2 regions of the Pseudomonas umsongensis genome follow, and region 2 is predicted to be linked to the other one. Evidence: predicted binding sites of a transcription regulator. Region 2 holds the regulator's gene; the other holds the start of a gene.

Region 1 (16,043 bases), 1.8 Mb from region 2:
CTTGCTCAAGGATGTCGATGGCAAGATTTCCATTGAACTGCCGGTCAGCGGTGACCTGAACAATCCACAGTTCAGCGTGATGCCGATTGTCTGGCAGACCCTGCGCAACCTGATCGTCAAGGCCGCTGCCGCGCCGTTCAAACTCATTGGTGGCCTGGTGGCCGGTGGTGGTTCGCAAGACCTGGGTACCGTGGCATTCGCCCCGGGGTCAAGCGAACTGAACAAGGACGCTGAAGCGGCACTGGTCAAACTGTCCCAAGCCCTGAAGGAACGTCCGGCCCTGCGCCTGGAAATCGAAGGCACTGCCGCCAAGAGCAGTGATGGCCCGTTGCTCGCCGAGCAACGCCTGGAACGGGAATATCAGTACAACTACTACAAAATGCTCCAGCGCCGTGGCGACAAGGTTCCGGCCAAGGCAAATTTGCTGGAGGTACCCGATAGCGAGAAAGGTCCGCTGCTGGAAGGGATCTACCGCACACGCCTGAAGGTCCAGCCACCTGCTGAATGGAAAGACCTGGGCAAAGAAGAACGCACCGCGAAAATGCGCGAGCAGGTGATCCAGTTCTGGAGTTCCAGCGAAGTGCTGTTGCGTGAGCTGGGCCAGGAACGCGCCAGCAGCATCAAGGACTATCTGGTCGATAAAGGCCAGCTCGCCGATGACCGTGTGTACTTCATCGATGCCCAGTTGGGCGAAGCGGAAAAAGACGGCAAGGTCGTTACGCCCCTGCATCTGGACGCCGAGTGAACTAAACGTCTTTTGCCTTGAATAGAACAGGCCCCGACACGAATGCCAGGGCCTGTAATGGCCACATCCTTGTGGCCGGTCGCATGAACTACCAGGTTGCGGCAGACGTATGACTCAGCCCGTCTGCCGCGCCTTCTCCCAGTCCAGGCGAGAAGTCTTGCCTTATTCGGCTTTCAGGCCGTCAGCGGAGACCGCCTTGACGCCTTTGATTTTCTTGGTGATTGCCACTGCAGTGGCTTTCTGCGCGTCCGTTACCGCAACGGTGGACGACAGGGACACAACGCCTTTGTTGGTTTCTACTTTGATATCGGTACCTGGGATGCCTTTTTCGGTGACCAGGTCTGCTTTGACTTTGGTAGTGATCCAGGTATCGGAAACATCCTCTTTCGCTTCGGTGACTTCACCGGCGGCCAGCATCATGGGTGCTTGTGTGGCCTGAGCCTGGGCAAATGCAGCGTTGGCCATCGTCAGGGTCAACGCGGTAGCAGTAGCGGCAGCAATAGCGAACTTCTTCATACGAGTAACTCCTGTTTTTCTGGAAAGTCTGCTGGTTAGCGTGTCAGCAGGGTTACCAGAGATATTGCGAACGCTGTGCCAACTTTGAAACAAACAACAATTACTTATAAATCAATAACTTATAAAATCAGTCATTTTTCACAATCATGCAAAATGCATGAGTTGGAAATTATCTACATGCAAGTTGCGGGTTTTGAAGAAGGCCTAAGGCCATGAATTTTTGGAAGTTTTCTCAATTACTCGAAATTTCTGAACGGCGAGCAAAAAAATACCCCGCACTGAGCGGGGTATCGGGGCAACAAGCGTATGGATCAGGCTTTTGGCTCAACGCCCTTGCAGCCTTTCGGCGCGTACTCCTGTTCGACACCGGTGGTGCACGTCCAGCCAGTCAACGAGCGGGTCAAGGTAATGGTTTTATTCAACACCTGCGCCGGAGCATTGAGGATTGTGCAACCAATTGTGCCAGTACCTTCTGCTGCTTTGCCCACTGCGGTCGTGGCGCAGTTGGACGTGGTGGCGGAGCCTCCCACCTGCGTCAGGTCCGGATCTGTTCCTTGGTTCATCAAGTCTTCAAACGCCACCTTCAATGCTGAAATCTCGGCAAGACCTGCCGTGACCTTGGCCCGCGCCTGGTACTTGGAGTAAGCAGGGATCGCAAACGTCGCCAGGATCCCGATGATCGCCACGACTATCAGCAACTCGATCAGGGTAAAGCCTTTTTGATTATTCAATGACAGCCTCCGTGCATGAGTCGAAATCTCATGATCTGCACCTGCTGCAGCACAGCCCATGCCAAGCCCGGCGTGCCCTATTCCGGGGTCCAATCGTTGCCACGAAGCCCTTCCTAGCCCCAGAAAACGCACTATCTGACACTTTTTGTCACCTCAAGACCGCAGGTTTTGTTCCCCCGCTTGACTAGGCTATAAGTCTTCAATTGCTTGCGCCCGGAACCCCGAGGAACGCATCGGCACATTCACGATCTATGAGGCGGTCGATTGCAATCAATGCAACGGCGGTTATAACCGGGTCAGCAAGGACTGAACATGGCAGTCAAGGCAGCAAGAACCAGTGTGTACACCTGGGAAGGCACAGACAGGAAAGGTACGAAGGTGACGGGCGAATTGAGCGCCCAGAACCCGGCAATGATCAGGACGAAATTGCGCAAGCAGGGCATCAACCCCGGCAAGGTGCGCAGGAAAACCACGTCGATTTTCAATCTGGGCAAACGTATCAAGGCCCAGGACATCGCCCTCTTCACCCGGCAAATGGCAACCATGATGAAAGCCGGCGTGCCGTTGTTGCTGTCTTTCGACATCATCGGTGAAGGCTTCGATAACCCGGCCATGCGCAAGCTCGTTGATGAGGTGAAACAGGAAGTGGCGGCGGGCAATAGCTTCGCCACCGCCCTGCGTAAAAAACCGCAATATTTCGATGAGTTGTACTGCAACCTGGTAGACGCCGGGGAGCAGGCTGGCGCGCTGGACACGCTGCTGGAACGGGTGGCGACCTACAAGGAGAAAAGCGAAAGTCTCAAGGCGAAAATCAGGAAAGCCATGACCTACCCGCTGATCGTGGTGTGTGTTGCGATCATCGTGACTGGCATCCTGCTGGTCGAGGTGGTGCCGCAATTCGAATCGGTGTTCAAGGGCTTTGGCGCTCAATTGCCGTCCTTTACCTTGATGGTCATCGACCTGTCGCAATTCATGCAAGCATGGTGGTGGATGCTGCTGGGCGTACTGGTCACGGCTGCTTTCGCTGTACGCCATGCCCTGAAAACCTCGCAAGGTTTTCGTGACCGAATGGACACCTGGCTGCTGAAACTGCCGCTGGTCGGGACCTTGATGTACAAGTCCGCCGTGGCCCGTTTCGCCCGCACGCTGTCGACGACCTTCGCCGCTGGCGTGCCGCTGGTCGAGGCCTTGGAATCGGTGGCCGGCGCCACCGGCAACATCGTGTTCAAACGCGCGGTGTTGCGCATCCGACAGGACGTTGCGACGGGTATGCAGCTGAATTTTTCCATGCGCACTTCCGGTATTTTCCCGAATATGGCCATTCAGATGACCGCCATAGGCGAGGAGTCGGGCGCACTCGACGACATGCTCGACAAGGTGGCAGGTTTCTACGAAGACGAGGTCGACAATGTGGTCGACTCCCTCACCACCCTGATGGAACCGTTCATCATGGTGGTGCTGGGTGTTATTGTCGGCGGCCTGGTGGTCGCAATGTACCTGCCCATCTTCCAACTCGGCTCAGCGATCTGACATGCCCTTGAACGATATGCTTACCCACTACCCACTGGCTTTCGTCGTCATCGCCGGGGTGGTCGGCCTGCTGGTCGGCAGCTTCCTCAACGTACTGGTGTGGCGCCTGCCGAAGATGCTTGAGCGCGAGTGGCGCGTGCAGGCCCATGAGATCCTCGGGCTGCCCGGCGAAACGTCGCTGCCGACTTTCAATTTGATGCTGCCGCATTCCCAGTGCCCACATTGCGGCCACCGGATTCGCGCCTGGGAAAACATTCCAGTGTTCAGCTTCATGTTCCTGCGCGGGCGCTGTTCCGCCTGCGCAACGCCGATCAGCAAACGCTATCCATTGACTGAGCTGGCCTGCGCCCTCCTGTCGGCGTTCATTGCCTGGCACTTCGGCTTCGGCTGGCAAGCCGGCATGGCAATGCTCCTGACCTGGGGCTTGCTGGCCATGAGCCTGATCGACGTCGAGCATCAACTATTGCCCGATGTACTGGTGCTACCGCTGATGTGGCTGGGGCTGATCGTCAACAGCCTCGATCTGTTCGTCCCATTGCCTGAAGCGTTATGGGGTGCAATTGCCGGCTACATGGCGCTGTGGACGGTGTTCTGGGTGTTCAAGCTGATCACCGGCAAGGACGGCATGGGGCATGGGGATTTCAAGCTGCTGGCGATGTTTGGCGCCTGGGGCGGTTGGCAGATCCTGCCGCTGACGATCGTCTTGTCATCCCTGGCGGGTGCGATCATCGGCGCGATTTACCTGCGCCTTCGCAAGGCACAAACAGCGACGCCTATCCCTTTTGGCCCCTATCTGGCCATTGCCGGCTGGATTGCCTTGCTCTGGGGTGGTCAAATAACCGCCTTCTATTGGCAGTTTGTCGGTCTGAAATGAATAACCCTGTGGAAAAACCCTGGATTCTCGGCTTGACCGGCGGCATTGGCAGCGGCAAAAGTGCGGCGGCCCAACATTTCATCGACCTGGGCGTGCATGCGGTCGATGCCGATCATGCCGCTCGCTGGGTGGTGGAACCCGGTCGGCCCGCGCTGGCAAAGATTGCCGAACACTTCGGTCCGGGGGTGTTGCAAGCCGATGGGCAACTGGACCGCGCCGCGTTGCGTAAACTGATCTTCGAAGTACCGGAGCAACGCCTCTGGCTGGAAGCCTTGTTGCATCCGCTGATCGCCGAAGAGATTGCCCATCACCTGGCGCTGGCAAAATCACCTTACGCGATCCTGGTTTCGCCACTGCTGATTGAATCCGGCCAGTACGCCATGACCCAACGGGTCCTGGTGATCGATGCCCCCGAACAGCTGCAGATCGAACGCACCCTGCGGCGTGACCAGACCAGCGAACAGCAGGTCCAGGCGATACTCAAGGCCCAGTCCAGCCGTCAGGATCGCCTAAGCCATGCCGACGACGTAGTGGTCAACGACCGCGACCTCGCCTGGCTGCACAGCGAGGTCGAACGCCTGCATCACTTTTACCTTACTTTGCGTGGAGGCCAGTCATGAGCCAGATTTCAACCGTCGAATGCCCAACCTGTGGTGCCCCTGTCGAATGGAGCCCCGAGAGCAAATTCCGGCCGTTCTGCTCGGACCGGTGCAAGCTGATCGACCTGGGCGCCTGGGCGTCGGAAGAGCACAAGATTCCAGTGGCCCCGGATGCCGAGGACGAAATGTTCAGCGGCGATTTCGACCCGCGCCACTGATCCGGATCATCAGGGGCCTGGCCTGTGCCAGGGAGTGAGCCAGGCCTTGACTTTTAGAGCTTGCGCCCCGAAATCCGGCTTATTAGCGAATGCTATACTTCTCTCGAATTGCATGAATGTGCAACGTTCCCCACGGGTACCGTTACCGACGGCAAAATCTCGGTTATTGGCTGCAGGACAAAGGAGGTTCACCGCCAACACGAGATGGGAGGTGTGGCATGAATCGACACTATTACATCAGTGACAATCTCGACGATCTTGAAGCCGTTGAAAATGAGCTGGAAGCCAGCGGCATCAATTCCGAACAAATTCATGTGCTCAGTGAACAGGTTGCTGATGTTGAACAACATCACCTCCACGAAATCAGCTCGTTAATGGAACAGGACGCCGTTCACTCTGGTGAGATTGGTGCGGTGGTCGGTATCCCACTCGCAGCAGTGGTCCTGGGTGGCGCCTATTGGATGGGCTGGACCGAATCCGCCGCAGGCTGGACACCCTTCGTCTTCCTTGCCGTGGTTGTTTTGGGCTTCTGCATCTGGGAAGGCGGCTTCTTTGGATTCCAGGTGCCGAACTCTCACTTCCGCAATTTCAAGCAGGCGGTGCATGAGGGCAAGCACATCTTCTTCGTGGATGTTGAGCCGAATCAGGAAACGGTACTGGACCAGGTCATCGGACATCATCCCATGCTGGAAATCGCTGGCACGGGAGCGGCAGCACCCCACTGGACAGTAGCCTGGCAGCACAAATGGCATCAGTTCAAGCGAGTGATATCAGGTTAACTGCCGAAGACTGATGGCCGCTTATTGGCCAAAGAAGATGACCCGACTGAGGAAAACATAGTCTGCCTCGGTGGCCATCAGTCCGACGAGTACCAGCAGACACAACGGTGGCACCAATATGGCGTAGACCAGTGCCAACCGTTCCCAAGCCATGTGCATGAAGATGGAGACGATCAAGCCTGCCTTCAACAACATGAACGTAATAATCAGGGCCCACCTGAGATAGCCGTGAAAATGGAAATAGTCGACAAGGTACGAGAGTGTGCTGAGGACAAATAACAGCCCCCAAATTTTCAGGTACAAACTGATTGGATGTTGCTGACCTTGAGCATGCGCCATCATCCGCGCTCCTCTACCATAAATAGAAGAAAGCAAAAATAAACACCCACACCAAATCCACGAAGTGCCAATAAAGCCCGGCTATCTCGACATTCTGATAGTTGCCGGAGCGCTCATAATCTCCGCGCAATACCTTCATCGCCACAATGCTGAGGTAGATGGCGCCGATGGATACATGCAGTCCGTGAAAACCGGTAATCATGAAAAAGCTGGCACCAAATTGCGCCGCCCCCATGGGGTTTCCCCAAGGGCGCACCCCTTCTGCGATGAGCTTGCTCCATTCAAAGGCCTGCATGCCGACGAAGGTCACCCCCAAGGCAGCGGTCGCCAGCATCAGGGCCGTGGTTTTCACGCGATCACGGCGATAGGCGAAATTGACGGCCATGGCCATGGTGCCGCTGCTACTGATCAGCACAAAAGTCATGATGGCGATCAGGATAAGCGGGATTTCCCTACCGCCGATCGTCAATGCAAACACTTCACTGGGATTGGGCCAGGCGTCGGTGATGGTCATGCGTACCGACATGTAGCCGGTCAAGAAACAGGTGAATATGAACGTGTCGCTCAGCAGGAATATCCACATCATCGCCTTGCCCCAGGGGACCTGTTTGAAGGCGTCTTTATCCGAGGCCCAGTCGCTGGCGATGCCCTGCCATCCCGGTGCAGGCAACGGGCTTGTTGGATCCGACTCGACTGGGGCTTGTGGATGCGCTGCCATGATTTTTCACCTCAGGCCGCAGAGTCTGGCGATGGTTTCATAGGTTTGCGGCGTGCTGGTCAGTAGCGCGAACAGCACGAACCAAAGACCCAATAGGTAGTGCCAATAGATGGCACAGAGCTCTACGCTGGCGCTGAGTTGCGGCAACGGCACCTGACGCAGGAACTTGCCGACGGTCCTGCCCCAGGCCACCAACCCGCCCAACAGGTGGAGGCCGTGCACGCCAGTCAGCAGGTAGAAAAAACTGTTGGCTGGGTTACTGGCGACAAAGTAGCCCCAGGCGACGAACTGCTGCCAGACCCAGAGTTGCCCCGCCAGAAAGGCAATGGCAAATCCTCCCCCTACTACAAAAGCAATGACCGTTGCGTCCATTCGAACCCGGCGGGCGGCCATGCGCGACCACTGCAGAGAGATGCAACTCAATACCAGAAAAGCCGAATTCACCCACAATTGCCAAGGATTGGCCAACGGCGCCATGGGCTCTGTCAGGGGTAGCCAGTCGGCCATTTGCGAGCGGGCGATAAAGGCGAGCAGGAAGAGAAAGAACAGCGAGCTCACTACTGCCAGAAACAGGCGCAGGCCGGTTTTTGTAACGTGGCTTCTATCGGCACCCTCGCCGGCCTGAATACCTTCAGGATCGCGATTCCAACTGCCGCCGGGGTCAGCGCCATCGGCATTTCTCAATAGCAGTCTGTTCATGTCTTGACGTCCGCTATCCTGGTGCCCTCGCTGCGTTGCCGCATGTGCTCCAGTTCCTCGGCGGAGACCGTTTGCGGCACGAAATCCTGGTCTATCCCTGGCACGCTGTAGTCATAGGGCCAACGATGCACGACTGGCAGTTTCTCGCCCCAGTTACCGTGTACCGGCGGTGTGTCCGGTGTTTGCCATTCCAGACTGGCCGCGCCCCAGGGGTTACTGCCTGCGGGTTTACCCTTGAATACACTCCAGGCCATGTTGAACACGAACAGCAGTTGGGAAACACCGACGGTCAATGCAACCACCGTAATGAAGGCATTCAACTCGTGCGCCGACTGTGGAATGAACGCGTAGTTGTCATAGGCGTAGTAGCGGCGCGGCATCCCCTGGAAGCCCAGATAGTGCATAGGGAAAAAGATCGCGTAGGTGCCCAGAAAAGTTATCCAGAAATGCAACTTGCCCAAGGTGTCGTTAAACATGCGCCCGGTGACTTTCGGGAACCAATGGTAAATGCCGCCGAACACCACCAACACCGGTGCGACCCCCATGACCATATGGAAGTGGGCGACGACGAAATAGGTGTCCGAGAGCGGAATATCGACGATCACATTACCCAGGAACAATCCGGTCAGGCCGCCGACCAGGAAGGTGACGATAAAGGCCAGGGCGAACAGCATCGGTACGGTGAGATGGATGTCGCCCCGCCACAGGGTCAGTACCCAATTGTAGACTTTCAGTGCCGTCGGCACGGCGATGATCAAGGTGGTGACGGCGAAGAAAAAGCCAAAGTAGGGGTTCATGCCGCTGACATACATATGGTGCGCCCAGACCACAAAGCTGAGTACGCCGATCGCAATGATGGCCCACACCATCATTCGATAACCGAAGATATTTTTACGCGCATGGGTGCTGATCAGGTCGGAGACCAGGCCAAACGCGGGGAGCGCAACGATGTAGACCTCCGGATGGCCGAAGAACCAGAACAGGTGCTGGAACAATATCGGGCTGCCGCCCTGGTGATCGAGTTGCTGCCCCAGCGAGACCATCGCCGGCATGAAGAAACTGGTGCCCAGGAGTTTGTCGAACAGCATCATGACCGCACTGACAAACAACGCCGGGAACGCCAGCAAGGCCATGATCGATGCCATGAAGATGCCCCACACCGAAAGCGGCATGCGAAACAACGTCATACCGTGCGTGCGCGCCTGCAACACCGTGGTGACATAGTTCAATCCACCCATGGTGGCGGCGACAATAAAGATCGCCAATGAGATGAGCATCAGCACGATGCCCCACTCGAACCCAGGTGTGCCCTGGCTGATCGACTGCGGCGGATAAAGCGTCCAGCCCGAACCGGTGGCGCCGCCCGGGACAAAGAAACTGGAAAGCAACACCACTACCGCCAACAGGTAGAACCAGTAACTGAGCATGTTGACGTAGGGGAAGACCATGTCGCGGGCGCCCACCATCAACGGGATCAGATAGTTACCGAAGCCCCCCAGAAACAAGGCCGTCAGCAAGTAAATGACCATGATCATGCCGTGCATGGTCATCGCCTGATAGTAAGTACTGGCATCCATGAACGCCAAACTGCCGGGGAAGCCTATCTGCATGCGCATCAAGCCGGACAACACCACGGCGATAAGCCCCACGAACAGCGCCGTCAAGGAATACTGGACGGCGATGACCTTGTGGTCCTGACTCCAGATGTATTTGGTCAGGAAACTCTTGGGTTCGTGCAGTGCTTCTGTTTCGGCTTGCTCCGCATAAGCCATCACGTCATCCTCCTGTCGAAGTTTCAGTGCATTCCTGGCTGTTTACGGCTACTTCCCTGGTTGCGCCTTGCTCGCATCGGCATTGGCTTTGGATTTGATAAGGGCGATCAGTGCGTTCAACTCCTGATCAGTCGGCGTAAAGGCCGGCATGACGGCGGCATAGCCTTTGACGATCCTGGCGCCGGGATTGAGGATCGAATCCTTTAGATAACCCTCGTCGACCTTGATACTCGATCCGTCGGCAAGCGTCACTGTCGAGTCATACAGGCCCTGCCAGCTGGGGCCGACACCCTTGCTGCCATCGACGCTGTGGCAGGCCAGACAGCCGAGCGACTCGGATAGCCGCTGCCCCTGAGTCGCCAAGTCGTCCCCCCTGGCCAGCTTTTCGCTGGCAGAAGGTTCCTGCTGCGCGCCGCCCAGTGATTTGATCAGGGCGACGACAGCCGTCAGCTCATCGTCATTGAGAGTATAGGCCACCATCACCGGCGGGTAGCCCTGCACCAGACGGGCCTGCGGTTTGAGAATCGACTCTTTCAGGTAAGCCTCATCGACCAGCGCACTGCTGCCGTCGGCAAACTGCTCTGTGCGACCGTACAGCCCCTTCCAGGTCGGACCAAGACGGGTACTGCCATCCTGGCTATGGCAGGCACTGCAGCCGTATTGTTCGACCAACTGGCGACCTTTTTCCAGCACGCTGTCCTGACCTGGTTTCGCTGTGCTCACCAAGGTCTGCGCAAAGGTCGGTTGGCCGCTCAGCCATTGATCAAAGGCGCCCTGCTCCTCCACGATCATCTGGCCGCGCATGTTGTAATGGCCTACGCCACAAAACTCAGCGCACAGGACCTCATATTTGCCGGTTTTAGTTGGAGTAAACCAGAAGTAAGACACCATCCCTGGCACCATATCCATCTTGCTGCGAATTTGCGGGATATAGAAATCATGCAACACATCTTTAGAACGAAGTAAGACTTTTACCGGCCTATTCAGCGGCAATCGGATTTCATTATTTTTTATAAGTATATCGTCCTGTCCGGCAGGGTCCTTGGGATCAATGCCGAGGGGATTGATGGCATCGACAAACTTGATATCCGACCTACCCAGCTTCCCATCCTGCCCGGGAAAACGATAGGTCCACTGCCACTGTTGAGCAACGACTTCAAGTTCATAAGCCTCTTTCGGCACCCGGATGAACTCGTTGTAGACAACCAGGCCTGGCGCCAACATGGCGGCGATACCGATCGAGGTCACTACAATCAACCAGAACTCCAACTTTTTACTTTCCGGCTGGTAGTGCGCCCTGGCGCCTTCCTTATGGCGATACCGCATTATGGCGACTGCCATGAATACCGTAATGGCGATGAAAAATATTCCGCTAATGATCAAAGTAATGAACAGTGTGGTGTCTATTGATCCCCAGTTGGAAGCGGGCGGTGCTGCATGCCAAGGCGCTAGTACATGAAAGAGCACTGAGGCAATAACGATTAGAATCAAGATAATTGCTATCGCCATTTCTCTTCATCCTATTCCTGTTGTTCGTTGGTTATGCGCAAGCATCGCCACTGACGTCCAGGCACGACAGGCAACTACCACCCGTGGTGGTAAAGTCATTGCAAAGTATAGGTCGGCAAGCGAAACCCGGTTGGCGGCTATACTCAATTGCAGTCCAGCAGCCCCGATGGAGGATTCGTCATGAGTGACCTGACGCTCGAAGGCAGGTGGAAACCCAGCGCCGACCAAAAATCCGAACCAATAGGTGAGATACGTTTTTACGTCGACGGCCCTCTTCATCTACGGCTGGAGGAAGCGGAAGAACGCTTGCAGAAGACCCCTGGGTTGAAAGAAGTCATGGTCGATGTCGACATGGACACATTGAACCTGGTCTTGCCAGAGGGTTACGGCCCCTTGTCCGACTGTCAGATGCGCGTGTATTTGCACTACGAGCGTGGTCAGTTCCATCTGGTCGGACACCGGGCGAGCGATGGCAGCCTGATCTATTCCAACGTGGTTCTGATTGATCAATTGATCGATTGAAACGGCGGATTTGAAAGGACTCAAGACTTGGGATCGTCGTCCTTCCAGGGCGCCGAGAGGTAGCGCGTGCGATTGAAAGTTTCGAGCCACTCGGGTGAGAACACCACCAGCGCGCTGACCACCATGCCGTTGATGAACGCCTCCGGAAAAATGAGCAGCCACAGGTAGCCGATGAAGTCTTCGAGCCAGTAAGGCATGGCAAAACGCTCGTCGTACCACAACAATGTCAGCGATAGCACCAGGCACAGCAACGCTGTAAGGGCTGCGGCGAAAAAACCGGAAACGAAGATGTACACGAAGGGATTTCTGGGCTGCGCGCGCTCCACCAGAATCGCACAGCATTCGGTGATCAACACTGGCAATAAAATAAACAGCGCGCCATTGACCCCCATGGCCACAAGGTCCTGACGGCCCAGCAGCACCAGTCCCGTCTGCGCCACCAATCCACCGACGATCGCCAGCGGCCAGTCGAGCAACAGCGTCACCGCGGTCATGCCGATGAAGTGATAAGACACGCCGGTATCGAAATCGCGCCGCACCAGCCACAACGCAAAGAGCGCAAACACCGTGCCGAACAGCAAGTGCTGGCGACGGCTGTCGCTGAACAGCTCGACCCAGGACACTCGCGCAACGGCCCAGATCAGCACCGGCACATAGATCAGCCACCCCACCGTGAGGGTTTCAGGTGACAGCAACTCGGCACCGATCATGACAGGACACACTCCCTTGGCTTGCCAATAGAGAACAGGCCTTCAGTCTACACCGCCCTTTGCCGCCCCCTCGATTTCATGCCCAATGCCGGGGATCGTTAATCACCGCTTCATGTTCGGCGAACAGCTTGGGCAGCTCAGCCTTGAGAAAATCCACCCACGTACGAACTTTGGCATCGAGAAAGCGTCGCGACGGATACACCGCATACACATTGCGTTGACGCGGCCGATAGTCCGGTAGCAAACGCAACAAGGTGCCATCGCTCAAGGGCCGCGTGGCGGTGTAGAACGGAATCAGGCTGATGCCCATGCCGGCTTCCGAAGCCTTGACCATCGACTCGGCAACATTGCACTGAAAAGTCCTGGACGGGCTGACCGCATGCTCGCCCTCCTCGTCCTGAAACACCCACTGATCGCTGTACAACGGGTCGAGCATGCGCAAGCACTGATGATCGTCCAGCACCCGCGGATGGTCCGGCACACCCCGGCGTTGCAGGTATTGCGGGGAAGCACAGGGCACGCTGTAGAACTGCCCGACGGCCTGGGCGACCAATTGCGAATCGGCCAGTTCGTGGGCAGTCGAAATCACCACGTCGTGCCCTTCCTCCAACGGATCGGGATTGCGCTGCGACAGGGTTAGCTCGAACACCACATCGGGATAAAGCTCGCTGTAGCGAGCAATCAGCGGCGTGATCAGCACCCCCAGGCCGTTCATGCTATGCACCCGCAACCGACCGCTTGGCTTGAGATGCGCACCGCGAGCCTCTGCGGTCGCCTCCTCCATTTCCTCAAGTATCAGACGACTGCGCAGCAGGAATCGCTCGCCGGCCTCGGTCAGGCTCAAGCGCCGTGTGGTGCGCTGCAGCAGGCGGGCTTGCACATGCTGCTCCAAGTCCGCGACCAGGCGCGAGACTTGCGCGGTGGACAACTCCAACGCATCGGCCGCGGCGGTGAAACTTGCGCAGTCGACGACACGGACGAACACGCGCAAGTTGTTAAGCAAATCCATGAGCCCTCCAGGCTGGGTGACTGTTACGTTTCATGTAAGGCTGTATCAGGCGTTCGCCCCTTTATCCAGCGGTGGCAAAGACTAGACTTTACCCATCGAATCCACATGGAACTCGCCATAATGAAAACCTTGATCAGCCTGTTTCTGACCCTCGTCGCCACCTCGGCCATGGCCGCTGAAAACGAGCCCCTCGCTGTCCTGTACAACCCGGCGCAGCCGCTGGACATCGCCAAGGTGGTTTCGGTGTCAGACACTGCGACCGCCTGCGGGGTTGTACCAGCGACCATGGTCTATATCGATCATCAGGGCCAGACCCGCCGCGTGACGTACAACGTCATCGGTGATTGCACCAGCAGCCTGTGATCCACCTTGGCAATTAGAGCAGCGTCCAGGTGTAACTCAGGATCAAGCGGTTTTCATCGATATCACTGCGGTAGTTGGAACGCGCCATTGCATTGCGCACACGGATACCGAGGCCCTTGAGGCTGCCGCTCTGCAGCACATAGCCGATGTCCAGGTCACGCTCACGATCCTTTCCCTCATAGCCCTTGCCGGTATCGACATTGTTGCCGCTGATGTAGCGCAGGGTGCTGGTCAACCCCGGTACTCCCAGAGCCGCAAAGTCATAGTCATAACGCGCCTGCCAGGAGCGCTCGTCGGTGGAGGCAAACTCGTAGGTCGGTACTTCGTTGCCCAAGGGCGAAATGTTGGCAAATACCCGCGGGAAGGCACTGTCTCCGAACATGCCCTGATAGCCGACATAAAAAGTGTGACCGCCACGCTTGGCCGACAGCAGCGAAAAGAATGCCTGATTGTCGATGTTGCCCAGCAATTTCTTGCCGTCCTCGCGCGAATCGAAGTAGCCGAGGTTCGCCCCCAATATCCAGTCGCCCGTCGGCTGGCTGTGCTTGAGCCCCAGGAAGCGCTGGTTGTAGATATCTTCCAGCTGCCCGTACCAGGCGCTGACCGAGCTGCGTTTATCGTTGAAGGCGTAATCGGCCCCGGCAAAGTTGAAACCGTCACTGCTGACTTGACGCTGCGGCACATGGCCGAGCATGGCTTGCATCTTTTCGTCACCGGCTTCGTTGCGCAGGCTGGTCGAAATCAAATGGCCGGCCTGCAATGTCAGGCCATTGATCTCATTGGAGCTGATACTTGCCCCCTGATAGCTGGGCGGTAGCAGCCGGATATCACTGAACACCAGCACCGGCAGGTTGGGTTGCAATTCACCCGCCTTCAGTTCGGTTTTGGAGTAGCGCACCTTCAAGGCGCCCTCCAGGCGGCTGTAATCGTTCGCCGCACGCCCGTCATCCTGCACTGGCAGCAAACCGGTATTGACCCGGTCCGGGCTGCTGTCGAGCTTGAGGCCGAGCAGGCCGATGACATCCACGCCGAAGCCGACGGTGCCCTGGGTATAACCGGATTTGACGTTGAGAATGAATCCCTGCGCCCATTCCTCGGCCTTCGATTGTTGATTGGCCCCGACGATGTCGGAATAGTCCCGGCTGAAGTAGTAATTGCGCGCTTGCAAGGTGGCCGTGGTGTCTTCGATAAAACCACTCTCGGCGGCCATCGTGCCGGTGGAGAAACTCGAGACGACAGCCATGGACAACACTGAACCGGTTGTTGGGAGAATCTGTTTCATCGTTTTTTCTCTTATTTTTATTGATCGACAGGTTGAAGTGCTTCTGCAGTGGACTCACTGCGCGAGACGGAGCGGCGGGCGTTCAATATCAAGTGGGTGGCCATGCCGAAAATCAGTCCCCAAAAAGCCGCGGACAACCCAAACAGCGACATACCCGAGGCTGTGGTGAGAAAGGTCACCAGCGCGGCTTCGCGATCGGTTGGCACCGCCATCGCGCCCGCTAGCGCTCCAGCAATCGCAGCGAACAGCGCCAATCCGGCGAGGGCCGCGATCAGTTCCTTGGGGAATGCCGAAAACAGTGAGACCAGGGTGGCGCCGAAGATCCCCAGCACCAGGTAACACAGACCACCCATCACCCCGGCCACGTAACGCTTGCCAGGGTCTTCGTTGGCTTCGCGGCCAGTGCAAATAGCCGCGGTAATCGCTGCCAGGTTCAGCCCGTGGCAACCGAACGGTGCCAGCAGGGCCGTGCCCAATGCGCTGCTGGCGATGATCGGGCCCGATGGCGTGGCGTAACCACTGGCGCGCAGCACCGCCATGCCAGGAACGAACTGGCCAGTCAGCGCCACCATCACCAGCGGCAAGGCGATGTTCAGCGTCGCGCTGAGGCTGAACGCCGGAGTGATCCACACCGGCGTGGCCATACCGACGACCAACGCCTCGCCATGCAGATCTCCGGCGAGCAATGCCATCGAGCAGCCCACCAGCAGGACCATCAGCACCGCATAACGCGGCATCAGTCGTTTGCAGATCAGGTACGTGGCAAACATCGCCAGCACCAGCAACGGCTTACCCTGCAACGAGACAAACAACCCGGTGCCGAAGCTGAACAGAATCCCCGCCAGCATCGCTGCCGCCACCGCTGCCGGCAGCTTGCCGATGATCCGGTCGAACGCCCCCGACACCCCGACCAGGAAAATGATCAGGCTGCTGACCAGATAGGCGCCCACCGCTTCCGGCAAGGAGATCCCTGGCAACAGCGCCACGAGCAACGCCGAACCGGGTGCCGACCACGCGATGATCACCGGCACGCGGTAACGCAAACTCAGACCGATGCCAAGCACGGCGCTGCCGATGGAAATCGCCCAGACCCACGACGACAGCACTTCGCGCGACAGGTGCGCTGCC
Region 2 (16,043 bases):
TTCCTGAATGGCTGGCCTCAGCTTTCTGCAGAACTTTTGCCATGGGAGCCACCTGACATGGAGCGTCTGACACGCATATTGGCCGCACTGACCCGCTGGGGTCTGGGCCTGTGCGCGTTGGTTTTGGTGGTGATGGCGTTGTACGTCAGCCTGGGCCGGGAACTGGCGCCGTTGGTGGCCGAGTACCGTGGCGAAGTCGAAACCAAGGCCAGCGAGGCCTTGGGCATGCCCCTGCAAATCGGCGAGCTGAAAGGCAGCTGGAGTGGCTTCGCGCCCATTCTGTCGGCTCACGACGTGACCGTAGGCGAGGGGGCCAACGCCCTGCACCTGGAAAACGTGCGGGCTGTCCCGGACCTGTGGGAGAGTCTGCTGGCCCGCGAGGTGCGCATCGCCAATCTGGAACTCAATGGCCTGAAGATCAGCCTCAAGCAAGGCGATGACGGCGCGTGGGCGCTGGAAGGCTTGCCGGTCAAGGACGATCAGCCATTTGAGCCGGAGCAGCTACTCAATCGCATGCAAATGATCCAGCAACTGTCGGTACTCGACAGCCAGGTCACGTTGCAGCCTTGGGGAGAATCGCCGCTGACCCTGACGTACGTTGGCGCGACGCTGAAAACCGGCGCATCCCGCCAACGACTCGATGCCCGCTTGACCCTGCCCGATGGCCAGCCATTGGCCTTGAGTGTGCGTACCCGTATTCGAGCCAGCCAGTGGCAGGACGGCGAGGCGCAAGTCTATGTGAGCTTGCCGCAAAGCGACTGGTCGAAATGGTTGCCCGAAACCCTGACCCAGCAGTGGAATTTCTCCGAACTCAAGGCGGGTGGCGAGCTGTGGGCAACCTGGGGCAAAGGCGCCTTGCAAAGCGGCGCCGTGCGGTTGAATGCGCCGCAATTCAAAGGGGCCTATGCCGAACGCAAGCCGATCCAGATCAACAACCTGGCGCTTAACGGTTATTTCCAGCGCAGCGCCGAGGGCATGCTGGTAACGGTTGACTCCCTGGCCATGAACCTTGGCGAGACCCGCTGGGAATCACGACTGCAATTGAAGCAGGTCACGGCCTCGGACCAGACGCAAAACATCTGGCATCTGCAAGCCGACCGTCTCGACCTGACACCACTCACGCCGGTGCTCAACGCCCTGGCGCCATTGCCGGAAGGGGTCGCCACGGTGGTCGAGCGGCTCAAGGTCACCGGTGGGTTGCGCAACGTGCTGATCGACGTGAAGCCCAATGCCACCGATGACAGCCGGTTCAGCTTCGCAGCCAACCTTGATCGCGTCGGCTTTGACGCGTATCACGGTGCCCCAGCGGCACGTAATGTCACGGGCAGCATCAGCGGCGACCTTGGCCATGGCGAGTTGCGCATGGACAGCAAGGATTTCATGCTGCACCTGGACCCGATTTTCGCCAAGCCATGGCAATACATCCAGGCCAACGCGACCTTGACCTGGAAGCTCGACAAGGAAAGTTTCACGCTGATCGCGCCGTACCTGAAGGTGTTGGGCGAGGAAGGCAAGATTGCCGGCGACTTCTTGATCCGCCTGTTTTTCGATGAGGCACGGGAAGACTACATGGACCTGCGGGTTGGTCTGGTGGACGGCGACGGTCGCTACACCGCCAAATACCTGCCGACCGTCCTCAGCCCGGCGCTGGACGAATGGCTGCGCACGGCGATTCTCAAAGGTGCGGTGGATCAGGGATTCTTCCAGTACCAAGGCTCGTTGAACCACGGCGCAGAGGAAACGGCACGCAGCATCAGCCTGTTTTTCAAGGTCCACGATGCCGAGCTGGCGTTCCAGCCTGGCTGGCCGCATGTCAGCAAGGTCACGGGTGACGTATTCGTTGAAGACAGTGGCGTACGGATTCTGGCCAGCAAGGGGCAATTGCTCGACACCCAGGTCCGCGATATCTACGTCAACATTCCCCATGTGCCCGCCGGGCAAAACAGTCACCTGTTTCTCGACGGTGCGTTCGCCGGTGGATTGGGTGATGGCCTGAAAATCCTCAAGGAAGCGCCGATAGGCACTGCCGAGACTTTCGCGGGTTGGGAAGGCGAGGGCGATCTGCAAGGCAAACTGAAGCTGGATATTCCGCTGGCCAAGGGCGAACAGCCCAAGATCCTGGTTGACTTCAAGACGGCAAAGGCCCGTTTGAAACTGCCCGAGCCCCCCCTCGAGCTGACTCAGCTCAAGGGTGACTTCCGTTTTGACAGCAGCAAAGGCTTGAGTGGGCAGAACATCAGTGCGCGCGCCTTCGATAAGCCGGTCACTGCGCAAATTTTCGCCGACGGTCGTGAAGGCAAGCTCAACACCCGGGTCACCGCTTCCGGGCAGGTCGAAGTCAAGAAGCTCAAGGATTGGCTGGGCGTGACCCAGCCGTTGCCAGTGAGTGGCGTTATCCCGTACCAACTGCAACTGACCCTGGATGGTGCCGATAGCCAATTGATGGTCAATTCCAGTCTCAAGGGTGTGGCGGTCGATCTGCCGGCGCCCTTTGGCCTGGCGGCGGATGTCGGGCGCGACACTTCGTTTCGCATGACCCTGCAAGGAGCGGAGCGGCGCTACTGGGCAAATTACGGGGAGCTGGCGAGCTTCACGTTTGCTGCACCGGCCGGCAATTTTGCCGGCGGTCGCGGTGAATTGTTTCTCGGCAATGGCACGGCCGCGCTGCCCGGGGCCAAGGGTTTGCGCATTCGTGGCGTGCTCTCGGAACTGGATGTCGGCCCCTGGCAGGACCTGGTGAGCAAGTATGCCGGCCAAGACCCCGGTGGCAACGCCAAGCAGTTGCTCAGCGGAGCGGACATCAAGGTCGGCAAGCTCAGCGCCTTGGGTACCACCCTGGATCAGGCGGTGGTGCAGCTGACGCGCAAACCGTCCTCGTGGGCCCTGCAACTCGACAGCCAGCAGGTCAAGGGCGCCGCCAGCATCCCCGATGCCAAGGCTGCGCCGATGGTGATCAACCTGCAAACGGTGCGCCTGCCCGCCCCGGACCCAAAGGTTCTGGCCGACGAAAACTCGCCGGATCCCCTGGCCTCGGTGGACCCGACCAAGATCCCGGCGTTGGATATCATCATCAATCAGTTGTATCAGGGCAACGACCTGGTGGGCGCCTGGTCGCTGAAGGTGCGTCCGACGGCCAGGGGTATCGCGCTCAACTCGCTGGACATGGGCCTCAAGGGCATGTTGTTGCAAGGCAGCGGCGGATGGGAAGGTCCACCTGGTGCCAGCACCAGTTGGTACAAGGGGCGGATCAGCGGCAAGAACCTGGCGGATGTCCTCAAGGGCTGGGGCTACGCGCCGAGCGTCACCAGCCAGGAATTTCACATGGATGTCGACGCCCGCTGGCCGGGCTCGCCGGCATGGATGGGGACCAAGCGTCTCTCTGGCACCCTCGATGCGTCGCTCAAGGAAGGCCAGTTTGTCGAGGTCGAAGGCAGTGCCCAGGCGTTGCGTGTATTTGGCCTGCTCAACTTCAACTCCATTGGCCGCCGCTTGCGCCTGGACTTCTCCGACCTGTTCGGCAAAGGCCTGAGCTATGACCGGGTCAAGGGCCTGCTGGTGGCGACCAACGGGGTGTACGTGACACGGGAGCCAATCCGCCTGACCGGTCCATCGAGCACCATTGAGCTCGACGGCACCCTGAATATGGTGGCCGATCAGATCGATGCGAAACTGCTGGTGACCCTGCCAGTGACCAACAACCTGCCCATCGCCGCGCTGATCGTCGGCGCACCGGCGATCGGTGGGGCACTGTTCCTGATCGACAAGTTGATCGGTGACCGTGTGGCGCGCTTCGCCAGCGTGAAGTACACCGTCAAGGGACCGTGGAAAGAACCGAAAATCACCTTCGACAAGGCTTTTTGACGCCATCCTCCAAACCTATGGAGTAGCATGGCCTTAACTCCACTGTAGGAGCTGCCGCAGGCTGCGATCTTTTGATCTTGATCTTAAAAGCAACATCAAAAGATCGCAGCCTGCGGCAGCTCCTACAGGTATGCGTTGGTATCCGATCAGGGAAAGGCCATGTCTGTAGCGGTAATTCAAATGGTCAGCCAGAGCGATGTGCTGGCCAACCTGGCCCGGGCGCGTCAGTTGCTGGAACAAGCGGCCGTGGGCGGTGCGAAATTGGCTGTGCTGCCGGAAAATTTCGCCGCCATGGGCCGGCGCGACATCGCCGACATCGGTCGCGCCGAGGCGTTGGGCGAAGGCCCGATCCTGCCCTGGTTGAAACAGACGGCCCGCGACCTCAAGTTATGGATTGTGGCGGGCACCTTGCCGTTGCCGCCGGTGGATCAACCGTCGGCCAAGGTGCATGCCTGCTCGTTGCTGGTTGACGACCAAGGCGAAACGGTCGCTCGCTACGACAAGCTGCACCTGTTTGACGTGGACGTGGCAGACAATCGCGGCCGTTATCGCGAATCCGATGACTATGCTTATGGCAGCGGGATAGTGGTTGCGGATACGCCGGTCGGCCGAGTCGGCCTGACGGTTTGTTATGACCTGCGCTTCCCGGAGCTCTACAGTGAATTGCGTGCTGCCGGCGCGGAACTGATTACCGCGCCGTCGGCTTTCACCGCCGTAACCGGCGCCGCGCACTGGGATGTGCTGATTCGTGCGCGAGCCATCGAAACCCAGTGTTATGTGCTCGCGGCCGCCCAGGGTGGAACGCATCCGGGGCCAAGGGAAACCTGGGGACACGCGGCAATCGTCGACCCATGGGGACGGGTGCTGGCACAACAGGGTCAAGGCGAGGCCGTGCTGCTGGCCGAACGCGATAGCAGCGAACAGGCGTCCATCCGGGCGCGGATGCCGGTGTCCAGTCACCGGCGCTTTTTCTCGCAGGGCGCCCAGCGGCCTGCCTCAGAACGATGAATTTAAGGCGTAAAGCATATGAGCGAGTTGTTGTCCTCAGTCAGTGAGCACCTCCTGGCACCCGGTGGCGTAACGATCGAAAGCCTGCAAGGTGTGCTTGGCGACCTGGCCGGCCCTGGCATCGATGCCGCCGACCTGTATTTCCAGGGGCAGATTTCCGAGTCCTGGGCGCTGGAAGACGGCATCGTCAAGGAAGGCAGCTTCAACCTCGACCAAGGGGTTGGTGTTCGCGCGCAATCCGGTGAGAAGACCGGTTTTGCCTACAGCAATGCCATCACCCTGGAAGCCTTGGGCGCGGCTGCCCGAGCCGCCCGGTCGATCTCCCGGGCCGGACAGAATGGCACCGTGCAAGCGTTCACCACCCAGGATGTGGCGCAGTTGTACGGGCCGGACAATCCGCTGGAAGTGCTGACCCGTGCCGAGAAAGTCGACCTGCTCAAGCGCATCGATGCCGCCACCCGTGCCCTTGATCCGCGTATCCAGCAAGTCACCGTGAGCATGGCCGGGGTCTGGGAGCGGATCCTGGTGGCGTCCACCGATGGCGGCCTGGCGGCGGATGTCCGGCCACTGGTGCGCTTCAACGTCAGTGTGATCGTCGAACAGAACGGCCGTCGCGAACGCGGTGGTCACGGCGGTGGCGGGCGTACCGATTACCGTTATTTCCTGGCTGAAGATCGCGCCATGGGTTATGCCCGTGAAGCGTTGCGCCAGGCGCTGGTCAACCTGGAAGCCATTCCGGCGCCGGCCGGAACCTTGCCGGTGGTGCTGGGCTCCGGCTGGTCGGGCGTGCTGCTGCATGAAGCGGTCGGCCACGGCCTGGAAGGCGACTTCAACCGCAAGGGCAGTTCGGCCTACAGCGGGCGCATGGGCGAGATGGTGGCGTCCAAGCTGTGCACCATCGTCGATGATGGCACCTTGGCCGGTCGTCGTGGCTCCTTGAGCGTTGACGACGAAGGCACGCCAACCGAGTGCACCACACTGATCGAAAACGGCGTACTCAAGGGCTACATGCAGGACAAGCTCAACGCCCGCCTGATGGGCGTAGCCCGCACCGGTAACGGTCGTCGCGAATCTTACGCGCACCTGCCGATGCCGCGCATGACCAACACCTACATGCTGGCCGGCGAAAGCGACCCGCAAGAAATCATCGCGTCGGTGAAGCGCGGCATCTACTGCGCCAACCTCGGCGGCGGCCAGGTGGACATCACCAGCGGCAAGTTCGTGTTCTCCACCAGCGAGGCGTACCTGATCGAAGACGGCAAGATCACCGCCCCGGTCAAAGGCGCGACGTTGATCGGCAACGGCCCGGAGGCCATGAGCAAGGTGTCGATGGTCGGCAATGACTTGGCGCTGGACAGCGGTGTGGGGACGTGTGGCAAGGATGGTCAGTCGGTGCCGGTGGGTGTCGGCCAGCCAACGCTGAAGATTGATGCGATCACCGTGGGTGGCACGGGCGCTTAGGCACATACATCCCCCTGTAGGAGCTGCCGCAGGCTGCGATCTTTTGCTTTTTAAAAGATCAAAAGATCGCAGCCTGCGGCAGCTCCTACAGGGGATGGACGAGAATCAACGCAGACCGCGTTGAGTTTCGTCCAGCTCACGGATGTACTTGAAGATTTTACGGCTGGATGCAGGAGGCTTGTTTTGCGCAACCTCGTGCTGCGCCTGACGGATCAGGGAACGCAATTGCTGGCGGTCCGCGTCCGGGTAGTCGACGACGAATTTTTCCAGTACGGCATCGTCGCCGGCGATCAGGCGATCGCGCCAACGTTCCAGGTTATGGAAGCGTTCGTTGTACTGGCGAGTGGAGGCATCGAGTTGATCGAGCAAAACCAGAATTGCGTCAGTGTCCTGATCGCGCATCAGTTTGCCGATGAACTGCAGGTGCCGTTTACGCGCGATGTTCGCGGTGTGCTTGGGCGCATCGGCCAGGGCCCGGCGCAAGGCGTCGGTCAACGGCAGTTTTGCCAGCAAGTCGGGCTTGAGCGTTGTAAGGCGCTCGCCGAGGTCAACTAGAGCATGCAGCTCGCGTTTAACCTGGGATTTGCTTTTTTCTCCCGTATCGAGGGAGTCGTCGTAAGAATCAACCATGGTGGCCGTCCGCAAAGAAACGCCGCCATGATAACCAGTCGGGGGCCGCTTGTCCGGCCCGGTCGCTCGATGACCGTTACCGAAAGCAGAATTTGAGTGGAGAACAGCATGAGTGCAGTTGAAAGCGTCGGCCCACAAGCGTTGCCGGCACTGCAAGAACAAGTCGAGCAAATCATCGCTGAAGCCAAGCGACAGGGCGCCAGTGCCTGTGAAGTGGCGGTGTCCCTTGAGCAGGGCCTGTCGACCACCGTTCGCCAGCGCGAAGTCGAAACCGTCGAGTTCAACCGCGACCAGGGTTTTGGCATCACCTTGTATGTCGGTCAGCGCAAGGGCTCGGCCAGTACGTCGGCCAGTGGGCCAGAGGCGATTCGCGAAACCGTTGCCGCTGCCCTGGCTATCGCCAAGCACACCTCTGAAGACGAAGCCTCGGGCCTGGCGGATGCCGCGCTGATGGCCAGGGATGTTCAGGACTTCGATTTGTTCCACCAATGGGACATTACCCCGGAACAGGCGATTGAGCAGGCGCTGGCCTGTGAGGCCGCAGCGTTTGCCGCCGACAGCCGGATCAGCAATGCCGATGGCACCACCCTGAGCACGCATCAGGGCTGCCGCGTCTACGGCAACAGCCACGGGTTTATCGGCGGTTATGCGTCGACCCGGCACAGTTTGAGTTGCGTGATGATCGCCGAGGCTGATGGCCAGATGCAGCGCGATTACTGGTATGACGTGAACCGCCAGGGCAATCTGCTGGCGGACCCGGTGAGCATCGGCCAGCGTGCTGCGCAACGCGCCGCAAGCCGTCTGGGTGCGCGTCCGGTGCCGACCTGTGAAGTGCCGGTACTGTTCTCCGCGGAACTGGCCGGCGGCTTGTTCGGCAGTTTCCTCTCGGCGATCTCCGGTGGCAGCCTGTACCGTAAATCCTCGTTCCTCGAAGGTACGCTGGGGCAGAAGCTGTTTCCGGAATGGCTGACCATCGACGAGCGGCCGCACCTGATGCAGGCCATGGGCAGTGCAGCGTTCGATGGCGACGGCCTGGCAACCTACGCCAAGCCGTTTGTCGAAAAGGGCGAGTTGGTGTCCTACATCCTCGGCACCTACTCAGGCCGCAAGCTTGGCATGCCGAGCACCGCCAATGCGGGTGGCGTGCACAACCTGTTCGTTACCCATGGCGATGAGGACCAGGCTGCCCTGCTGCGTCGTATGGGGCGCGGCCTGCTGGTCACCGAATTGATGGGCCAGGGCCTGAACATGGTCACCGGTGATTACTCCCGTGGCGCGGCGGGTTACTGGGTTGAGAACGGCGAAATCCAGTTCGCGGTCCAGGAAGTGACCATCGCCGGCAACATGCGAGACATGTTCAAGCAGATCGTTGCCGTGGGCAATGACCTGGAACTGCGCAGCAACATTCGCACGGGCTCGGTGTTGATCGAGCGGATGACGGTGGCGGGCAGCTAAGCTTCGCCCGTTGGACAAAAAAAGGCGCGCCACCCATTGGGTGGCGCGCCTTTTTTTTTGTCGAGCTTTGGCCAAGCGTGTGGGGGCTGGCTTGCCAGCGATGGCGCCAGAAAGATCATCCTGATGTTTAAGGCCGCTTGGCCAGCAAGCCCCGGCTCGGTCCGAGTTCGGACGGTCCTTGAGCTTTACTCGCCTTCGTCGAAATAGTTATTGATCAACGCCACCAGCGCATCCAGCGCTTCCTGTGCCTGCTCGCCTTCGGTGCTCAAATGAATCTTGGTGCCCTTGCCGGCGGCCAGCATCATCATCGCCATGATGCTTTTACCATCGACGGTGGTTTCCGGCGTGCGTCCTACCCTGATCGTGCAATCCTTGTATTGACCGGCAACCCCAACGAATTTTGCCGAAGCGCGGGCATGCAGGCCCAGCTTGTTGATGATTTCGATTTCCAGAGCAGGCATCGCGGTGTGAATCCTTTAGCTGAGGTCGCGGTGGCGGACCTGGACATTCTTCAGGGATTGCTGCAGGACCTGGCCAAGACGTTCAGTCAGGTAGACGGAGCGGTGATGGCCGCCGGTGCAGCCAATGGCTATGGTGACATAGGCACGGTTGCTGGCGGCAAAGCGTGGCAGCCATTTGAGCAAGTAGGTAGAAATGTCCTGGAACATTTCCTCGACATCGGGTTGCGCAGCCAGGTACTCGGCCACCGGTTGGTCGAGCCCGGACTGCTCGCGCAGCTCAGGCTTCCAATAAGGATTGGGCAGGCAGCGCACATCGAATACCAGGTCGGCGTCGACCGGCATACCACGCTTGAACCCGAACGACTCCACGAGAAACGCCGTACCGGGTTCCGGCTGGTTTAGCAGGCGCAGCTTGATGGTATCGCGCAGTTGATACAAATTCAGACTGGTGGTGTTGAGCTTGAGATCGGCAAGGTCGGCAATTGGACCGAGCAGGGTGGTCTCGTCGTTGATCGCTTCGGCCAGCGAGCGGTTGGCGTTGCTCAGCGGGTGACGCCGACGGGTTTCCGAGAAACGTTTGAGCAGGGTTTCTTCGTCGGCATCCAGGTAGAGGACATCGCACTGGATGTGGCGACTGCGCACTTCTGCCAGTAACTCGGGGAACCGCGACAAGTGGCTTGGCAGGTTGCGAGCATCGATGGACACGGCAACCAGTGGCTGTGCCAGTTCGGTGTGTATCAGCGCTCGCTCGGCCAGTTCAGGCAGCAACCCGGCAGGCAGGTTGTCAATGCAGTAGTAGCCGTTGTCCTCGAGGACGTCGAGGGCGGTACTTTTACCTGAGCCGGAGCGGCCGCTGACGATGATCAAGCGCATGATTACTGCCCGTTTTGCTCGTCCAGGACAACCTGATACAAGGCTTGATTGCTCGCAGCGTTGCGCAGTTTGTCGCGCACGTCCTTGCGGTCGAGCATGCTGGCAATCTGGCGCAACAACTCAAGGTGCGCATCGGTAGCGGCTTGCGGGACCAGTAGCACGAACAACAGGTCAACCGGAGCGCCGTCGATGGCGTCGAAATCGATAGGGGCGTCCAGGTGCATCAAGGCACTGATGGGCGCATCACAGCCCTTTAGACGGCAGTGGGGAATGGCGATGCCATTACCAAAGCCGGTGGAGCCGAGTTTTTCACGGGCGACCAGGCTCTCGAAAACATCCTGCATGGCCAGATCCGGCACTTCGCGATGGATGAGGTTGGCAATTTGCTCGAGGGCTTTCTTTTTACTGCCGCCCGGCACGTTCACCAGGGAACGGCCGGGGGTCAGGATGCTTTCAAGTCGGATCATGGGTTGGGAGTGTTAACGACCCGTAGCGCCCTGGAGGAGGCTCTGAGTCTTTTCCTTATGCTTTTTGAGTTGTTTATCCAGCTTGTCGGTCAGTGCGTCGATTGCCGCGTACATATCGGTATGTTCCGCGTTGGCGACGACCTCATTGCCGGGTATATGCAGCGTGGCTTCGATTTTCTGCTTCAACTTTTCGACGCACATCGTGACTTGCACGTTGGTGATCTTGTCGAAATGCCCCTCGAGCTTCTTGAACTTGAGCTCGACGTATTCACGCAGGGGCTTGGTCACTTCCAGTTGGTGTCCACTGATGTTGACTTGCATACAGCTTCTCCTTCGTTGCCAGTGCATAAAGCGGCAGATCCAGATGATCTGCCACTGGAACGCTGTGGCGTGGCCCTACATCAACCGCTTGCGTTCGCTCGAAGGCGCGATCCCGAGGGATTCGCGGTACTTGGCGACGGTGCGGCGAGCCACCTGAATGCCTTGTGCCTCCAGTAAACCAGCGATCTTGCTGTCACTCAACGGCTTTTTCTGATTTTCCGCCGCCACCAGTTTTTTGATGATCGCGCGAATCGCCGTGGACGAGCATTCTCCGCCCTCGGAGGTGCTGACGTGACTGGAGAAAAAGTATTTCAGTTCATAAATGCCCCGAGGGGTATGCATGAATTTCTGCGTGGTAACCCGCGAAATCGTCGACTCATGCATGCCGACCGCTTCGGCGATGTCATGCAGGACCAATGGCTTCATGGCTTCGTCGCCATACTCCAGGAAGCCGCGCTGATGCTCGACGATCTGCGTGGCCACTTTCATCAGGGTTTCGTTGCGGCTTTGCAGGCTCTTGATGAACCAGCGGGCTTCCTGCAGTTGATTGCGCATGAAGGTGTTGTCGGCGCTGGTGTCGGCACGACGAACGAAGCCCGCATACTGGGCGTTGACCCTCAGGCGGGGCACCGACTCCTGGTTGAGCTCCACCAGCCAGCGTTCGTTATCCTTGCGCACGATCACGTCCGGAACCACGTATTCGGCTTCGGTCGACTCGATTTGCGAGCCCGGGCGCGGGTTGAGGCTCTGGACCAGCTCGATCACCTGGCGCAGCTCATCTTCCTTGAGCTTCATGCGGCGCATCAGCTGGCTGTAGTCGCGGCTGCCGAGCAAGTCGATATAGTCAGTGACCAGGCGCTTGGCTTCGGCCAGCCAAGGCGTCTTGGCGGGCAGTTGGCGCAATTGCAACAGCAGGCATTCACCCAGGTTGCGTGCGCCGATGCCGGCAGGTTCGAATTGCTGGATGCGGTGCAGGACGGCTTCGATTTCGTCCAGTTCGATGTCCAGTTCCGGATCGAAGGCTTCGAGGATTTCCTCCAGCGTCTCGTCCAGGTAGCCCTGGTTGTTGATGCAGTCGATCAGGGTCACGGCGATCAGGCGATCGGTGTCGGACATCGGTGCCAGGTTCAATTGCCACAGCAGGTGGCTTTGCAGGCTCTCGCCGGCTGATGTGCGGGTGGTGAAATCCCACTCGTCGTCATCGTTGCTCGGCAGGCTGCTGGCGCTGGTCTGGTAGACGTCTTCCCAGGCGGTGTCGACAGGCAGTTCGTTGGGAATGCGCTCGTTCCAGTCGCCTTCCTCGATATTATCGACGGTCGTGGCGCTTTCCTGGTAGGAGGGTTCCTGGGTGTCGGTACTGGGTTTGTGTTCGGCGTTGTCGGCCAGCGGGTCGGAATTGTCGAAGTCGTCGCCTTCTTCCTGGCGCTCGAGCATCGGATTGGACTCCAGGGCCTCCTGGATTTCCTGTTGCAGGTCCAGGGTCGACAATTGGAGCAGGCGGATGGCCTGTTGCAGCTGCGGTGTCATCGTCAGCTGCTGGCCCATTCTCAAGACTAGCGATGGTTTCATGGCAGGGGCTTAACACCTTATTCGCCGGCGCACATGCGCCATCCACTACAGGGCGCCGGAGCGCCAAACATAAGCAAATTATATGCCCGAAACCGCGGCGTTTGCCTAGAGCGCTGTAACAATAAAAAAAGGTTGATTTTTTATTGCGCCAAGCGCTCTGCCGACTCGCCGGACACCGCGATGCTTACAGGCGGAATTCATGCCCCAGGTACACTTCTTTCACCAGGTCATTGGCCAGGATGGTTTCAGCGTCGCCTTCGGCGATCAGTTGACCATCGTTGACAATATAGGCGGTTTCGCAGATATCCAGGGTTTCGCGGACGTTGTGGTCGGTGATCAGTACGCCGATGCCCTTGGCCTTGAGGTGGTGGATGATCTGCTTGATGTCACCCACGGAGATCGGGTCAACGCCGGCGAACGGTTCGTCGAGCAGGATGAATTTCGGGTTGGTGGCCAGTGCCCGGGCGATTTCCACGCGACGGCGTTCGCCACCGGACAGGCTCATGCCGAGGTTGTCGCGGATGTGGCTGATGTGGAACTCCTGCAGCAGGCTTTCCAGTTCCTTGCGGCGACCGGCCTTGTCGAGTTCCTTGCGGGTCTCGAGGATGGCCATGATGTTGTCGGCCACGGAGAGTTTGCGGAAGATCGACGCTTCTTGCGGCAGATAACCGATACCCGCCTTGGCACGACCGTGCATCGGCTGGTGGCTGACATCGAGGTCATCAATCAGCACGCGCCCCTGATCAGCCTGTACCAGGCCGACGATCATGTAGAAGCAGGTGGTCTTGCCGGCGCCGTTGGGGCCGAGCAGGCCGACGATCTGGCCGCTGTCGATGGACAGGCTGACGTCTCGCACGACCTGGCGGCTCTTGTAGCTCTTGGCCAGGTGCTGGGCTTTCAGAGTTGCCATTAAGGGGCCTTTTGCTCGTCGGTTTTCTTTTTCGGCTGGATCACCATGTCGATGCGCGGACGCGACTCGGTCACCTTGCTGCCCGTTGCGCGACCGGCGCTGGCCAGCTTTTTCTCGGTGTCATAGACGATTTTCTCGCCTTGAGTGACGTTGCTGTCCTTGTCGATGACCTTGGCGCGGTCGATCAGCACGACACGATTTTGCTTGGCGAGGTACTGGATGGTCACGCCCCATCCCTGCACGGGCTTGGTGTCGCCTGCGGTCTGCAGTTGCTCGAAGTAGGCCAGGTTACCCACCGAGGTCACCACGTCGACGTCGCCATCGGGGGCGCGGGTCATGGTCACCTTGTTGCCCTTGACAATGATCGAGCCCTGGGTGATGACCACATCGCCCGTATAGGTGGCCACACCGTTCTTGTCGTCCAGTTGGGCGTCGTCGGCCTGGATGCGGATGGGTTGCTGCTGATCGTCCGGCAGAGCCCAGGCGCTCACGCTTCCCAGTGCTGCGCCCAGACTGAGCAAAATAGGGAGGGTTTTAACGAGCCTCATACTGTCCTCTTACGTTCGATAGCAGGTGTATCCTGCTTTCTTTCAAATACGCCTTCATGCCGACACCAGTCGATACACCGCCAGCGCCGTCGATTCTAACGGGTTGCTGGGTCTGCGCATATTGCTGCTGCGGGAACACGGTCATGCGAGTACTGGTGATCAGGGTGTCGCGGTTCTTTTCGTCGGTACGCTTGACGCGCACGTTGTCGATCAGTTCGACCTCGGTCCCGCCGGAGTTCACCTCACCGTGATCGCTGGTCACATGCCACGGAAAATCAGTGCCGCGGTACATGTTCAGGTCGGGTTTGGTCACCAGCGTGATGTCGGTTGCCTTGACGTGCTCGGCTTTTTCCGACGTCATTTCGTATTGCACCTTGCCGTCTTCGAGGTACTGCAAGGTGTGAGTGTTGGTCGCGTACCAGTCGATCGGGCTTTCTTCAGTCTTGGCCGGTGGCTTGTCGAGAAAGCGTTCCGGGCTGATGTTCCAGTAGCCGACCGCGGCGAAAATCGCCACGATGCAACTGACCACCAATGTCTTGCGAACTTTTTTGCTGAACATGATTTGGCTCACAGGTACGCGGCATTGGCCGCATCGAGGCGGCCCTGGGCGCGCAGGATCAATTCGCAGAACTCGCGGGCAGCACCTTCGCCGCCACGGGCCAGGGTGATGCCATGTGCGTGTTCGCGCACGAAGCTGGCGGCGTTGGCCACTGCCATGCCCAGGCCGACGCGGCGGATCACCGGCAGGTCCGGCAGGTCGTCACCGAGGTAGGCGACCTGTTCATAGCTTAGGCCGAGTTGCGCAAGAAGCTCGTCGAGTACCACCAGTTTGTCTTCGCGGCCCTGGTACAGGTGGGGAATGCCGAGGTTCTTCGCGCGTCGTTCGACTACCGGGGTTTTGCGGCCGCTGATGATCGCGGTCTGTACGCCGGCGGCCATCAGCATCTTGATGCCCTGGCCGTCGAGGGTGTTGAACGTCTTGAATTCGCTACCGTCTTCGAGGAAGTACAGGCGCCCGTCGGTCAGGACGCCGTCGACGTCGAACACCGCCAGTTTGATCTGTTGGCCGCGTTGCAGCAGGTCCGTGCTCATTACATTACTCCCGCACGCAGCAAGTCGTGCATGTTCAGGGCACCGACCGGGCGATCTTCGCTGTCGACCACGACCAGCGCGTTGATTTTGTGATCTTCCATTATTTTCAGGGCCTCGGCGGCGAGCATTTCGGAACGGGCCGTCTTGCCATGGGCCGTCATGACCTGATCAATAGTGGCGGTGTGGATGTCGATGCTGCGGTCCAGCGTGCGGCGTAAATCACCATCGGTGAAGATCCCGGCCAGCTTGCCGTCGGCCTCCATTATCACGGTCATGCCCAGGCCCTTGCGGGTCATTTCCATCAGCGCATCCTTGAGCAGGGTGCCGCGTTGTACCTGCGGCAGCTCTTGCCCGGCGTGCATGACGTCTTCCACTTTCAGCAGCAGGCGTCGGCCCAGCGCACCGCCCGGATGGGAAAAGGCGAAATCCTCAGCGGTAAAACCGCGAGCTTCCAGCAGCGCGACGGCGAGGGCGTCACCCATGACCAGTGCCGCGGTCGTCGACGAGGTGGGCGCCAGGTTCAATGGGCAGGCCTCGTGGTCGACCTGTACATTCAGGTTGACCTCTGCCGCCTTGGCCAGCGGCGAGTCGGGCTTGCCCGTCATGCTGATCAGCTGGATGCCCAGGCGCTTGATCAGCGGCAGCAGGGTGATGATTTCATTGGTCGAGCCGGAGTTCGACAGTGCCAGGATGATGTCATCACGGGTAATCATGCCCATGTCGCCATGGCTGGCTTCGGCCGGGTGCACGAAAAAGGCCGTGGTACCGGTACTGGCCAGGGTGGCGGCGATCTTGTTGCCGATGTGCCCCGATTTGCCCATGCCGACCACGACGACGCGGCCTTTGCTGGCCAGAATCATTTCGCAGGCGCGCACGAAATCCTTGTCGATACGGGGCAGCAAGCTTTTTACGGCTTCCAGTTCGAGGCGAATGGTGCGTTGTGCTGACTTGATCAGGTCGCTGGATTGGCTCATTTTGAAAATGTTTGGCCTGATGAAAAGGCGGCGATTATAGCCGGTATGGTTGAAACCCTCACGCAAGTTCGTTGCCCATCGTCATCTGTTGTTACCGAATCCCCTCTAGATGGAGCTTTCTGGCTGTCATGTCGCTGAACATGGTCTGGCATTGGCCTTGGGCGCGTGACGCTTGCAGTGATATAGTTCGCCGCCAGTTCGGCCCGCCCAGGAGTATGTGCTTTTGTCAGGAAGCCCGGCGTCCGAGTGTGAGGCTGCATCGCAAGGAGTTTAGATGAGTGCCGATAACGCCTACGCGGTCGAGCTGAAGGGACTGACCTTCAAGCGCGGTGCGCGCAGCATTTTCAATAACATTGATATCCGCATCCCGCGCGGCAAGGTCACCGGCATCATGGGGCCTTCCGGGTGTGGCA

Evidence for each region. The regulator sigma-54, encoded in region 2, starts transcription at its own class of promoters, with help from an activator protein. The targets are predictions, from matches to a motif close to ANTGGCATNNANNTTGCTNT.
Region 1: the regulator sigma-54 is predicted to act here: its motif matches at 2,039-2,058, upstream of HGP31_RS26750 (pilin).

Annotation. Positions count from the first base shown of each region.
Region 1 covers NZ_CP051487.1:5,918,590-5,934,632, forward strand. The annotation lists gene HGP31_RS26740 (DUF748 domain-containing protein) at 1-745, shown strand, start outside; gene HGP31_RS26745 (BON domain-containing protein) at 908-1,261, opposite strand; gene HGP31_RS26750 (pilin) at 1,573-1,992, opposite strand; gene HGP31_RS26755 (type II secretion system F family protein) at 2,305-3,522, shown strand; gene HGP31_RS26760 (prepilin peptidase) at 3,524-4,396, shown strand; gene coaE (dephospho-CoA kinase) at 4,393-5,016, shown strand; gene yacG (DNA gyrase inhibitor YacG) at 5,013-5,213, shown strand; gene HGP31_RS26775 (hypothetical protein) at 5,432-5,992, shown strand; gene HGP31_RS26780 (cytochrome C oxidase subunit IV family protein) at 6,014-6,331, opposite strand; gene HGP31_RS26785 (heme-copper oxidase subunit III family protein) at 6,345-7,049, opposite strand; gene HGP31_RS26790 (cytochrome c oxidase subunit 3) at 7,056-7,748, opposite strand; gene ctaD (cytochrome c oxidase subunit I) at 7,745-9,520, opposite strand; gene HGP31_RS26800 (cytochrome c oxidase subunit II) at 9,569-11,029, opposite strand; gene HGP31_RS26805 (hypothetical protein) at 11,210-11,551, shown strand; gene HGP31_RS26810 (energy-coupling factor ABC transporter permease) at 11,572-12,261, opposite strand; gene HGP31_RS26815 (LysR family transcriptional regulator) at 12,338-13,270, opposite strand; gene HGP31_RS26820 (DUF2790 domain-containing protein) at 13,391-13,633, shown strand; gene HGP31_RS26825 (OprD family porin) at 13,647-14,915, opposite strand; gene HGP31_RS26830 (benzoate/H(+) symporter BenE family transporter) at 14,933-16,043, opposite strand, start outside.
Region 2 covers NZ_CP051487.1:1,015,404-1,031,446, forward strand. The annotation lists gene HGP31_RS04425 (YhdP family protein) at 58-3,861, shown strand; gene HGP31_RS04430 (carbon-nitrogen hydrolase family protein) at 4,021-4,869, shown strand; gene tldD (metalloprotease TldD) at 4,888-6,330, shown strand; gene yjgA (ribosome biogenesis factor YjgA) at 6,436-6,960, opposite strand; gene pmbA (metalloprotease PmbA) at 7,069-8,415, shown strand; gene HGP31_RS04450 (HPr family phosphocarrier protein) at 8,601-8,876, opposite strand; gene rapZ (RNase adapter RapZ) at 8,892-9,749, opposite strand; gene ptsN (PTS IIA-like nitrogen regulatory protein PtsN) at 9,752-10,216, opposite strand; gene hpf (ribosome hibernation-promoting factor, HPF/YfiA family) at 10,229-10,537, opposite strand; gene HGP31_RS04470 (RNA polymerase factor sigma-54) at 10,613-12,106, opposite strand; gene lptB (LPS export ABC transporter ATP-binding protein) at 12,291-13,016, opposite strand; gene lptA (lipopolysaccharide transport periplasmic protein LptA) at 13,016-13,564, opposite strand; gene lptC (LPS export ABC transporter periplasmic protein LptC) at 13,551-14,123, opposite strand; gene HGP31_RS04490 (KdsC family phosphatase) at 14,132-14,656, opposite strand; gene HGP31_RS04495 (KpsF/GutQ family sugar-phosphate isomerase) at 14,656-15,630, opposite strand; gene HGP31_RS04500 (ATP-binding cassette domain-containing protein) at 15,905-16,043, shown strand, end outside.